Thiorhodovibrio frisius: one gene and its partner. The protein of the gene in region 2 interacts with the protein of the main gene of each other region in a pairwise test. Links are inferred from orthologs where the notes say so. Each region holds a gene or a part of one and is shown on either strand. Other genes may lie near its edges.

What was found. Proteins that work in one complex are often made in the same cells at the same time.
Region 1: the proteins of nusG (region 2) and rho interact in binary tests that used the Escherichia coli proteins (3 or more experiments, as listed by UniProt). The link is inferred for Thiorhodovibrio frisius from one-to-one orthologs.

Annotation. Positions count from the first base shown.
Region 1 is NZ_CP121471.1:2,097,991-2,103,615, forward strand. The notes cover bases 1,504-4,404. They hold rho (transcription termination factor Rho), read left to right. Parts: upstream 1,504-2,276; coding sequence 2,277-3,533; downstream 3,534-4,404. Other genes in these bases: trxA (thioredoxin TrxA), read left to right, coding at 1,730-2,056; Thiofri_RS09860 (paraquat-inducible protein A), read left to right, coding at 3,573-4,404. In the rest of the region: more of Thiofri_RS09860, read left to right, coding at 4,405-4,970; N-acetylmuramate alpha-1-phosphate uridylyltransferase MurU, read left to right, coding at 4,967-5,625. UniProt on the Escherichia coli protein: Facilitates transcription termination by a mechanism that involves Rho binding to the nascent RNA, activation of Rho's RNA-dependent ATPase activity, and release of the mRNA from the DNA template.
Region 2 is NZ_CP121471.1:1,886,638-1,892,144, forward strand. Bases 1,628-4,622 are described here. They hold nusG (transcription termination/antitermination protein NusG), read left to right. Parts: upstream 1,628-2,855; coding sequence 2,856-3,389; downstream 3,390-4,622. Other genes in these bases: tuf (elongation factor Tu), read left to right, coding at 1,628-2,236; secE (preprotein translocase subunit SecE), read left to right, coding at 2,474-2,851; rplK (50S ribosomal protein L11), read left to right, coding at 3,604-4,038; rplA (50S ribosomal protein L1), read left to right, coding at 4,038-4,622. Also shown: more of tuf, read left to right, coding at 1,046-1,627; more of rplA, read left to right, coding at 4,623-4,733; rplJ (50S ribosomal protein L10), read left to right, coding at 5,005-5,507. UniProt on the Escherichia coli protein: Part of the processive rRNA transcription and antitermination complex (rrnTAC). The complex forms an RNA-chaperone ring around the RNA exit tunnel of RNA polymerase (RNAP).

The sequences.
Region 1 (5,625 bases), 210 kb from region 2 along the record:
GGTTGGCCTTGATCTGTTTTTGGTTTGGACCCTCTACGTCGGCGCTTTTTCGGTTTATCGCCGCTTGCCTTTTCCTTGTCTTGGTCTCCCTTGGCATCATCGCTTTTGTGATGATGTTTTGGCTTGTGCTTGCGATCCTGCGAGCCTCTGCCGTCCCTGTCGCGCGTTTCGCGGCGCGGCGGGCGAACGCGGCTTGAGGGGGCGATCTCGGCGAACAGGTCGTTGCTGAGCGCTCCAACAGGGATTTTGGCGCCGATATAGTCCTCAATCTCTGGTAGGCAGAAGGCATAAGTCTCGCAGACAAAGCTAATGGCGTCGCCTTTGGCGCCGGCACGCGCGGTGCGGCCAATGCGGTGGACATAGTCCTCGGAGTCTTCTGGCAGGTCGTAGTTGATGACATGGCTGACATCGGGGATATGCAGCCCGCGCGCGGCCACGTCGGTGGCGACCAGCACCGGCGCTTGCCTTCCTGAAAATGGCGCAGCAGGCGCAGGCGCTGCTTCTGTGGGACATCGCCTGAGAGCACGGCGGACTCGATGCCATTGCCCTCCAGGTAACCCCACACCAGCTCGGCCTGGCGTTTGGTGTTGATGAAGACCATCACCCGGCCATCGTCGATACCGCGCAGCAGGCCGATTAGCAGGGGGATTTTCTCATCATTGCCGACCATGTAGCAGCACTGGGTGACCCGATCGGCGGTGACCTTATCGGGCCGGATTTCGACCATCTGCGGATCGTTCATGTGCTCGTAGGCCAGTTCGGTCACCCGATAGGACAGGGTGGCCGAAAACAGCATGCCGAGGCGTTGCTCGGGCGGCGGCATGCGGCGCAGAACGAAGCGGATGTCTTTGATGAAGCCGAGATCGAACATGCGATCAGCCTCGTCGAGAATGACCACCGAGATGGATTTGAGGTCGAACACCCGCTGCTTGAAGTAATCGATGAGTCGCCCAGGGGTGCCGATCAGGATATCCACGCCGGCGCCGATCTCATCGCGCTGCTGCTGGTAACCGGTGCCGCCGTAGGCCAGACCCAGGCGAAAGCCGGTATGCTTGGCAAGAACCAGTGCGTCTTTATGAATCTGCACCGCCAGCTCGCGAGTGGGGGCCAGAATCAGCACCCGGGGGCCGAGCGGCGGGTGTGCAGGATCAGGCGGATGGCGCAGCAGATGGTGCAGGGCGGCGACCAGATAGGCGGCGGTTTTGCCCGTGCCTGTCTGCGCCTGGCCAGCAACGTCGCGGCCCGCGAGGGCGATCGGCAGGGCCTGGGCCTGGATGGGAGTGCAGAAGTTAAAGCCGGCCTCGTTCAGACCGTCGAGAATGCGCGGGTCGAGTGCAAAGCTGTCGAACCGGGTTTCGGTAAGGTGGGTTTCAGACATGAAAAATTGTTATCGCTCCGATCATTTGCCGCCATTTGACGACAGGACTTGCAAAACTTGGTATCTTTGGCTGAAATAGCATCTTACCCGAGGGTCTGGTACAACGCGAGATCACCGGCTCAACCGGTTATCTCCTGCCCACCGTCGCCGATCCTGTCAGGCCTGCCAATACCGGCTCCCTTTGGCCCGCTAAGGGGCGACAGTAAAGCCAATTTCCCGACTCAGTTCGCAAACACCGACCCAGGTTCGGCCGCCGCATGGCACCGCCTTGCCGCCGGGTAACCGCCAGACTCGCGAGCGAACTGCAATCCCAAACCCACCAAGCTGATTCCCCAACGGAGACTGTACACTGTGAGCGATAAAATCCTCCATGTAACGGATGATACTTTTGAACAGGACGTTTTACAGTCCGCGACCCCCGTGTTGGTTGACTACTGGGCCAACTGGTGCGCACCCTGCAAAATGATCGCCCCCATCCTTGAGGAAATTGCCGAGGAATACGGCGAGCGCGTCAAGGTGGCCAAGGTAGATATCGATGAGAACCGCGCTGTCACCGAGCGGTTTAACGTGCGCGGCATTCCAACGCTGATTTTGTTCAAGAACGGCGAGGCCGAGGCGATTAAGGTCGGTGCCGTGTCCAAATCTCAGCTGACGGCCTTTATCGACAGTAATCTCTAGACACCCGCAGCGACCGTGCAACTCGCGACGCTTCCGGGCGCGTGTTGCGTCACCCGCTTGCGGCTCACTGACTGGCATTTTGCCCCAACCTCCGCTGTGGACCTGCGGTCGTCGTCCCCGACGCCCGTTCCTTCCTCCGCCCTCATCCCGCACCGCTTCGCCGACCTTGCCAGGGTCGCCCGGACGGCGGCATCTTCCATGCGGTTTTCGAGCACGTCTAATGAATCTCACTGAATTAAAGAAAATGCCCATCCCGGGCCTGGTCGAGCTGGCGCAGTCCATGGAGATCGAAGGGGTAGGGCGCTCGCGTAAACAGGATCTGATTTTTTCGATCCTGAAAGTCCAGGCGAAACGTGGGGAGGATATTTCCGGCGACGGCGTGCTGGAAATTCTCCAGGACGGTTTTGGCTTTTTGCGCTCAGCCGATGCGTCCTACCTTGCCGGGCCTGACGATATCTATGTCTCCCCGAGCCAGATCCGCCGCTTTGCGCTGCGCACCGGGGATACTATTTCGGGCAAGATCCGCCCCCCCAAGGAGGGCGAGCGTTACTTTGCGCTGCTCAAGGTCAGCGACATCAATTTCGACCGGCCGGAACTTGCCAAGAACAAAATTCTGTTCGAGAACTTCACGCCGCTCTTCCCGCAAAAGCGGCTCGGGCTCGAGATCGGCAACGGCAGCACCGAGGACATCACCGCGCGCATCATCGATCTGGTCGCACCCATCGGTCGCGGCCAGCGTGGTTTGATTGTCTCCCCGCCCAAAGCGGGTAAGACCATGATGTTGCAGAACATCGCCCAGTCCATCGGGCACAATCATCCGGATTGTTATCTCATCGTGCTGCTGATTGACGAGCGGCCAGAGGAAGTCACCGAAATGGCCCGCTCGGTGCGCGGCGAGGTGATTTCCTCCACCTTCGATGAGCCGGCCACGCGCCATGTGCAGGTCGCCGAGATGGTCATCGAGAAGGCCAAACGCCTGGTCGAGCACAACCGCGATGTGGTCATTTTGCTCGACTCCATTACCCGCTTGGCGCGCGCCTACAACACCGTGGTGCCATCCTCGGGCAAGGTGCTGACCGGTGGTGTGGATGCCAATGCGCTGCAGCGGCCCAAGCGCTTTTTTGGTGCTGCGCGTAATGTGGAGGAGGGCGGCAGCCTGACCATCCTCGCCACCGCCCTGGTCGACACCGGCTCGCGCATGGACGATGTGATCTACGAGGAGTTCAAGGGCACCGGCAACATGGAAATTCACCTTGACCGGCGCATCTCCGAGAAGCGCATCTTCCCGGCCATTCACATCAATCGCTCCGGTACCCGTCGCGAGGAACTGCTAATGGCCCAGGCCGAGCTGCAGAAGATGTGGATTCTGCGCAAGATCCTGCACCCGATGGACGAACTCGCAGCCATGGAGTTTCTAGTCGACAAGCTCAAGAATACCAAGACCAATGGCGAGTTCTTCGATTCCATGCGCGGCTAGGCTTCGGGCGCTAACGGGCCTGTGGCAGGCGCTGCTGCCATGACGCGCGTGAGTCCGCCTCCCGCTCGGCGTCTGGCGTCTGCGGTGCTGTCCGCGCTGCTGTTGGGTGCCGCAGTCTGGCTGGGTGTTGTGCTCATCTCCGATCTGCGCACCCTGCAAGAGGACAAGACCGCGCTGGCCGAGCTGCGCGATGTCAAATACGGGCTGTTCAATGCCGAACTCTGGGTGGAGCAGTTGGGCGATATTCTTGCCCGCAAAATCGACAGCTTTGAGGTTACCGAAGAGAGTCGCCCGGGCCTGAAGCTCGCTGTGGAGCAGATTATTGATCGGCTCTTGGTGGAGGTGGATGGCTACCTGCAACGGCGCAATCATTCAGGCAGCAACTGGATCGAGCGGGTGCAGGGTGGCCTGCAACAGCGGGTGCAGGACTGGCTGATCGACTTCGACAGCCTGCGCGCGCGGGTGCCCTATTATGCCGATCAGGTGCTGTTCGAGCTGGAGCAGCCGCACACCAAGGCCGAACTCAAAGGCTATCTGACTCGTGTGCTAAACCAGGCCACCGCGACCAGTCTGGCGCAGGTGGACTACAGCGCTTTCAATGCCATTCTCATGCGCTATGGCTGCGACACTGGCGTGGACTGTACCGAGCAACTGCAAGCCCGCATCGAGGCGGGTGAGCAGTGCAGCCGGCAGAATGCACTCCTGCTGCTCGGCCTGGTGCTGGCGCTGTTTTTGCTCAATCTGCTGTGGACCCGAACGGCCGGGCGGCTGCTGCCAGAGGTGTTAGGGCTGCTGACAGGCGCCGCGCTGGTGTTGCTCGCTATCGGCGTGCTCACGCCCATGCTGGAGATTGAAGCGCGCATCACCGAGCTGAGCTTTCTGTTGCTTGATCAGCCGGTGCGCTTCACCGACCAGGTGCTGTACTTTCAGAGCAAAAGCATCATGGACGTTGTGGTACTCCTGGCCCGCACTGGCGCTGCTGACATGCTGTTGGTGGCGGTGCTGATCACGCTTTTTAGTCTGGTGTTCCCAACGCTGAAAACTCTCGCAAGTCTGCTGTACTACCGCGCTCCAGTGGGCACAGAGGGCGGCGCCTGGCGGTCAATTGTGCGCTTCTTTGCCCTGCGCTCGGGCAAATGGTCGATGGCGGATGTGCTGGTGGTGGCTGTCTTTATGGCCTTTATTGGCTTTGACGGGCTGATCGACAGTCAACTCCTGACTCTGGCCGGCGGTCAAACTGCCCCGGCCAGCCTTGATGTGCTAACCACCAACGGCACGCGACTTTCGATTGGCTTTTTCATGTTTTTGAGCTTTGTGTTGGGCAGTCTCACCATCTCGACCCTGCTGGAAGCCGACCGCGCGCCGTCCAGTTCCAAGTTAAATCCGGAACCAAACCGGGCGCCAAACCCCGAGCGAACCCGGGAGCCGGGCGCATGAAAGCCATGATCCTGGCCGCCGGGCGCGGAAACCGCATGTGTCCGCTGACCGATACCACGCCCAAGCCGCTGCTACCGGTGGCCGGCAAACCCCTGATTCAGTATCAGATCGAGCGGCTCGTGCGCGCGGGATTTCGCGATCTGGTCATCAACCACGCCCACCTTGGCGTCCAGATCGAGCAGGCGCTTGGCGATGGCCAGCGTTTTGGCGCGCGTATTTGCTATTCGCCCGAGGGTGAGGGCAGAGCGCTCGAGACCGGCGGCGGAATTTTCAAAGCCCTGCCGCTGCTCGGCCCTGAGCCTTTCCTGGTCACCAATGGCGATATTTTTTCCAACATCGACTATAGCGCGCTGCGCCTCGCCGCTGGCGATCTGGTCACCCTGGTGCTGGTTGATAACCCGCCCCAGCATCCGCAAGGAGATTTCGTCCTTGGCGATCATGGCAAGCTGTTGAGCGAGGGCGAACGACGGCTGACCTTTGCTGGAGTCGGTCTCTATGACCCGGCGCTCTTTGCCAGCTGTCAGCCCGGCGCCTTCCCGCTCGCGCCCCTGCTCCGCCAGGCGATCAGTCAGGGGCGCGCCAGTGGTTACCATGACAAAGGGCAGTGGATGGACATAGGCACGCCCGAGCGTCTGGGGCAGCTTGAGAAAATCCT
Region 2 (5,507 bases):
AGCTGGCTCGACTCCACCTTCAAGTTGGCGGCATTTTATACCCAATCGCCGTGAAATCTCCGTCCAAAACCGAAAACGCATATTGAACAGGGATGTACCCGCTGCGCAAGCGTTTCGGGGGTTGCTGGAGTGGCGGATTTCACCGGTCTGGATGTGTTGATTCCAGGGCTTGCCCTTGGGATTTGTATCGTCTATACTGGCCAGCTTGATTCGGAGGGGTTCCCGAGCGGTCAAAGGGACCAGACTGTAAATCTGGCGGCTCAGCCTTCGGAGGTTCGAATCCTCCCCCCTCCACCAGATCGGACCGCAGCAGGGGGCAGGCGAGACTAAACCAGCTTCAATGGCCCCAGATCAAGTCGTCCCCCAGATCAAGCCGTTCTGGGGAGGGCTAAGCTGTTACCTAGGTTTAAGCTCTAGCTAGGTCAAACTCTAACTAGGTCAAGCTCCAAACGCAATCGTGCGAGCCGGGCAGCGTCGGTCATGAGGTCTCGCGGGTGTAGTTCAACGGCTAGAACCTCAGCCTTCCAAGCTGATGATGTGGGTTCGATTCCCATCACCCGCTCCAAAACAGGATTTTGGCTTATCAACTCGGTGTTGTTGGCTTGTCGGAGTTGGTTAACTTTCTACAATTGGCCAGGCAAACATTTTGGTCGGTCTAATTCGGCTGTCCTAATCGGTCTAGTTCGGCTGTCCTAAGTAGCTCGCCCCAAGCGGGTCAGCTCTTGTATTTCAGGCGCATATAGTTCAGGCCCATGTAGCTCAGTTGGTAGAGCACACCCTTGGTAAGGGTGAGGTCACCGGTTCAACTCCGGTCATGGGCTCCATTATACCGCTGCGTATCGCGACGGGTTTGGCAACGGCCTTACCCTGGTGCAACAGCTTGGAGCGAATCATGTTCGCTCAGTTTTGGGTGATCGGGTCGGCTGACCGAGTCCTTATGTCGGGTTGGCGGGCGATGTGGCGGGAATAAACCGGTTTAGTGGTCAGGTCGGCGCTTTGCAGAACGCCGGCGATGTGAAAATTTTGTGCTTGCGGGGGTTCAGTTATGTCCAAAGAGAAATTCGAACGCAAGAAGCCGCACGTCAACGTGGGGACCATTGGCCATGTAGACCATGGCAAGACCACGCTGACAGCGGCCATCACCGTCACCCAGGCGAAGAAATTCGGTGGTGAAGCGCGCGCCTACGATCAAATCGACAACGCCCCTGAAGAGCGCGAGCGCGGCATCACCATTGCCACCGCCCACGTCGAATACGAAAGCGACAACCGTCACTACGCCCACGTCGACTGCCCCGGTCATGCTGACTACGTCAAGAACATGATCACCGGCGCGGCGCAGATGGACGGCGCGATCCTTGTGGTATCAGCCGCTGACGGCCCCATGCCCCAGACCCGCGAGCACATCCTGCTCTCGCGTCAGGTCGGTGTGCCCTACATCGTGGTGTACCTCAACAAAGCCGACATGGTCGACGACGCCGAGCTGCTTGAACTGGTTGAAATGGAAGTGCGCGAACTGCTCGACAGCTACGACTTCCCCGGCGACGACACCCCCATCATCACCGGCTCCGCGCTCAAAGCCCTTGAAGGCGACGAGAGTGAAATTGGCACCCAGAGCATCGCCAAACTCGTCGACGCCCTTGACAGCTTCATCCCTGAGCCCGAGCGTGCCATTGACGGCGCCTTCCTGATGCCCATCGAAGACGTCTTCTCCATCTCCGGTCGCGGTACCGTCGTTACCGGTCGTGTCGAGCGCGGCATCATCAAAGTGGGCGAAGAAGTCGCCATTGTTGGCATCAAAGACACCGTCAAGACCATCTGCACCGGTGTTGAGATGTTCCGCAAGCTGCTCGACCAAGGTCAAGCCGGCGACAACATCGGCGCCCTGCTGCGCGGCACCAAGCGCGACGACGTCGAGCGCGGCCAAGTCTTGGCCAAGCCTGGCAGCATCACCCCGCACACCCACTTCGAGGCGGAAGTCTACGTGCTGAGCAAAGAAGAGGGTGGGCGTCACACCCCCTTCTTCAACGGCTACCGTCCGCAGTTCTACTTCCGCACCACCGACGTCACCGGTGCCTGCGAACTGCCCGAAGGCATCGAAATGGTCATGCCCGGTGACAACGTCAAAATGGTCATCAAGCTGATCGCCCCCATCGCCATGGAAGACGGTCTGCGCTTTGCAGTGCGCGAAGGTGGCCGCACCGTCGGCGCCGGCGTGGTCGCAAAGATTATCGAGTAAAGATGTTTTGTTAATCGATCAGCTGTGGCGTCTCCTTTGTAGGTCGCCTAGTCTGCAGTTGCTATCGCAACTTGCAGTGCCTTTCGCTCAGCATCAGTGCTGCGCGGTAAGGGTGAACTGATCACAATTTAGGCCAGTAGCTCAATTGGCAGAGCAGCGGTCTCCAAAACCGCAGGTTGGGGGTTCGAGTCCCTCCTGGCCTGCCAAACAACCGCGCCGACCGGGCGCTTCGCTGACATGAATGCACGAGCCGAGACAGGCGCGTCCAAACTGGATACGCTAAAGCTCGCAGTTGCTGTTGCCATTCTAGTGGCCAGCATCTGGGGCTTTTATTTTTTCGCGAACTACTCCCTGTTGTTGCGCGTCATTGTCCTGCTTGCTATTGCGGCGGGATCGATGGCTATCGTGCTGACGTCGGGACCGGGTCGCAAATTGTGGCGTTTTGCCTCGGATTCGCGCATGGAATTGCGGCGGGTCGTTTGGCCCAGTCGCCAGGAAACCATGCAGACCACCTTGGTGGTGATGGTGATGGTTCTGGTCCTTGGCATCCTTCTTTGGCTGTTTGACACCCTGCTGATGTCGATTTTGCGTCTGCTGACCGGGCACGGGGGCTGACGCCATGGCCATGCGCTGGTACGTGATTCACGCCTTTTCTGGCTTCGAGGCTCAGGTTCGACGTTCGTTGCTTGATCGCATCAAACGCGACGGTAAGGAAGAGTTTTTTGGCGATATTCTGGTGCCGACCGAAGAGGTGGTGGAAATCCGTGGTGGGCAACAGCGCAAGAGCGAGCGCAAATTTTTCCCCGGCTATGTCCTGATCCACATGGAAATGACTGACGAGACCTGGCATCTCGTTAAGGACATTCCAAGGGTCATGGGCTTTATTGGTGGACAGGGTGATCGCCCGGCACCGATTCCTGATGCGCAAGCCGAGGCCATCTTGCAGCGGGTGCAGGAAGGTGTCGAGAAACCCAGGCCCAAGGTGCTCTATGAGCCCGGAGAAGTGGTGCGGGTCACCGACGGGCCTTTTACCGATTTCAACGGTGTGGTCGAGGAAGTGGATTACGACAAGAGTCGGGTGAAGGTGTCGGTACTGATTTTTGGCCGTTCAACACCGGTGGATCTGGAGTTTGGTCAGATTGAGAAGGGATGAGCCGAGTGGCTTTAGGAGCCATTGGCTAGCGGCCTAGCGGCCTAGCGGCAGGGCGCGAGCGTGATGGCCGATGCCATCAAGCACTGGCCTTGCAGCCAGACTGGTCCGCCAGATCAGGCTAACTCGCAACAGAAGCGCTTGCCAAAGCAAGTCCAGCGCATATCGGGGAGCCGCCCTAGCGGTTGGCGTTTGCACCCATCAGGAGTAATCATCAATGGCAAAAAAAATATCCGCCTATATCAAATTGCAGGTGAAGGCCGGAGAAGCGAATCCCAGCCCACCGGTTGGCCCCGCGTTGGGTCAGCACGGTGTTAACATTATGGAGTTCTGCAAGGCATTTAATGCCAAGACGCAGGAACTCGAGAAAGGCTTGCCAACTCCGGTTGTCATCACCGTCTATTCAGATCGCAGCTTTACCTTTGTCACCAAAACACCCCCGGCGTCTATTCTGCTCAAGAAAGCCGCTGGCATCGATAAAGGCAGTCCCATACCTAATCTGAATAAGGTTGGCACTGTCAGTCGCGCGCAGCTTGAGGAGATCGCCAACACCAAGATGCCAGACCTCAATGCCGCTGATCTTGATGCGGCAGTGCGCACCATTGCCGGTAGCGCCAGAGCCATGGGTTTGAACGTGGAGGGTGTTGAGTAATGGCCAAGTCAAGCAAGCGCGCACGCGCGATCGCGGAGAAGATCGAGCCGGGCCGCATCTACGAAGCGGAAGAGGCATTTTCCTTGCTCAAGGAAGTCTCAACGGTCAAATTCCGCGAAAACATTGATGTCTCCGTCAATCTCGGAGTTGATCCACGTAAATCCGACCAAGTCGTGCGCGGTGCGGCCCTGCTGCCCCATGGCATCGGTAAGACGGTGCGCGTGGCTGTCTTCACCCAGGGTGCGAATGCGGACGCCGCTACTGCCGCTGGTGCGGATCGGGTTGGCATGGATGACCTGGCCGAGGACATGAAAGCCGGTAATCTCGACTACGACGTCGTCATTGCCTCGCCTGACGCCATGCGGGTGGTTGGGCAACTCGGCAAGCTGCTTGGTCCGCGCGGACTCATGCCTAACCCTAAGGTTGGCACAGTGACGCCCAATGTGGCCGAGGCGGTCGAGAACGCCAAAGCAGGGCAAGTTCGCTTCCGCGCTGACAAGGGCGGGATTATTCACTGCCCGCTCGGCAAAATGGATTTCGAGCCGGTCAAGCTCAAGGAAAATCTTGAAGCGCTGCTCGCCAGTCTGTTGAAGATTAAGCCGAGTGCCGCCAAGGGCATTTACATGAAAAAGGTTACTGTCTCCTCCACCATGGGGCCGGGCCTGACTGTCGATCACAGTGGGCTGAGTTTCTAATCGAAACCCGGCTGCATCACCAAGCTTTGGGGCACCGACGCGCTTCGCGGGTCGGCGGCCGTCAAAGACCGTAGGTGTTCGTGCCCGTGCTTTATCAGGGTTCGGGAGAACTTAATACTATCGCCTGCGCAGACGGTGTGCTGGATCGTGCGAGGATGCCGATGAAGGTGCACCAACAACCTAAAAACCGAATGCATGCAGGGATGTTTGCACTCGGTGCGATGATCGGACTCGGTCTTAACGGCTGGTCCGGTACTAGGAGGTAACGAGAGTGGCGCTGACTTACGCCCAGAAAGAAACGGTCGTTGCCGAAGTCGCGGAGGTCGCGAAAACAGCCTATTCGGCCATTGGTGCCGAGTATCGGGGCTTGACGGTCGCGCAGATGACGGCCCTGCGTGTCGAGGCGCGCAAGGCCGGTGTCTATGTCCGTGTGGTCAAGAATACGCTTGCTAAGCGGGCGTTGGCCGATACCGAGTTTGCCTGTATGAACGACGGTCTACGTGGGCCTTTGTTGCTCGCTTTTGGCCAGGAAGATCCAGGCTCTGTGGCGCGTATTGCCGAGGCTTTCGCGAAAGACCATGACAAGTTCGAGGTTAAGCTGATTGCCATCTCCGGCAAGCTGCTTGAACCAGCGCAACTATCGGCTCTGGCCAAAATGCCGACCTACGACGAGGCGATCAGCCAGTTGATGGCGGTGATGAAGGCGCCAGTGCAGAAACTTGCGGCAACGATCAACGAGGTGCCCAGCAAGCTGGTGCGCACCTTGGCGGCGGT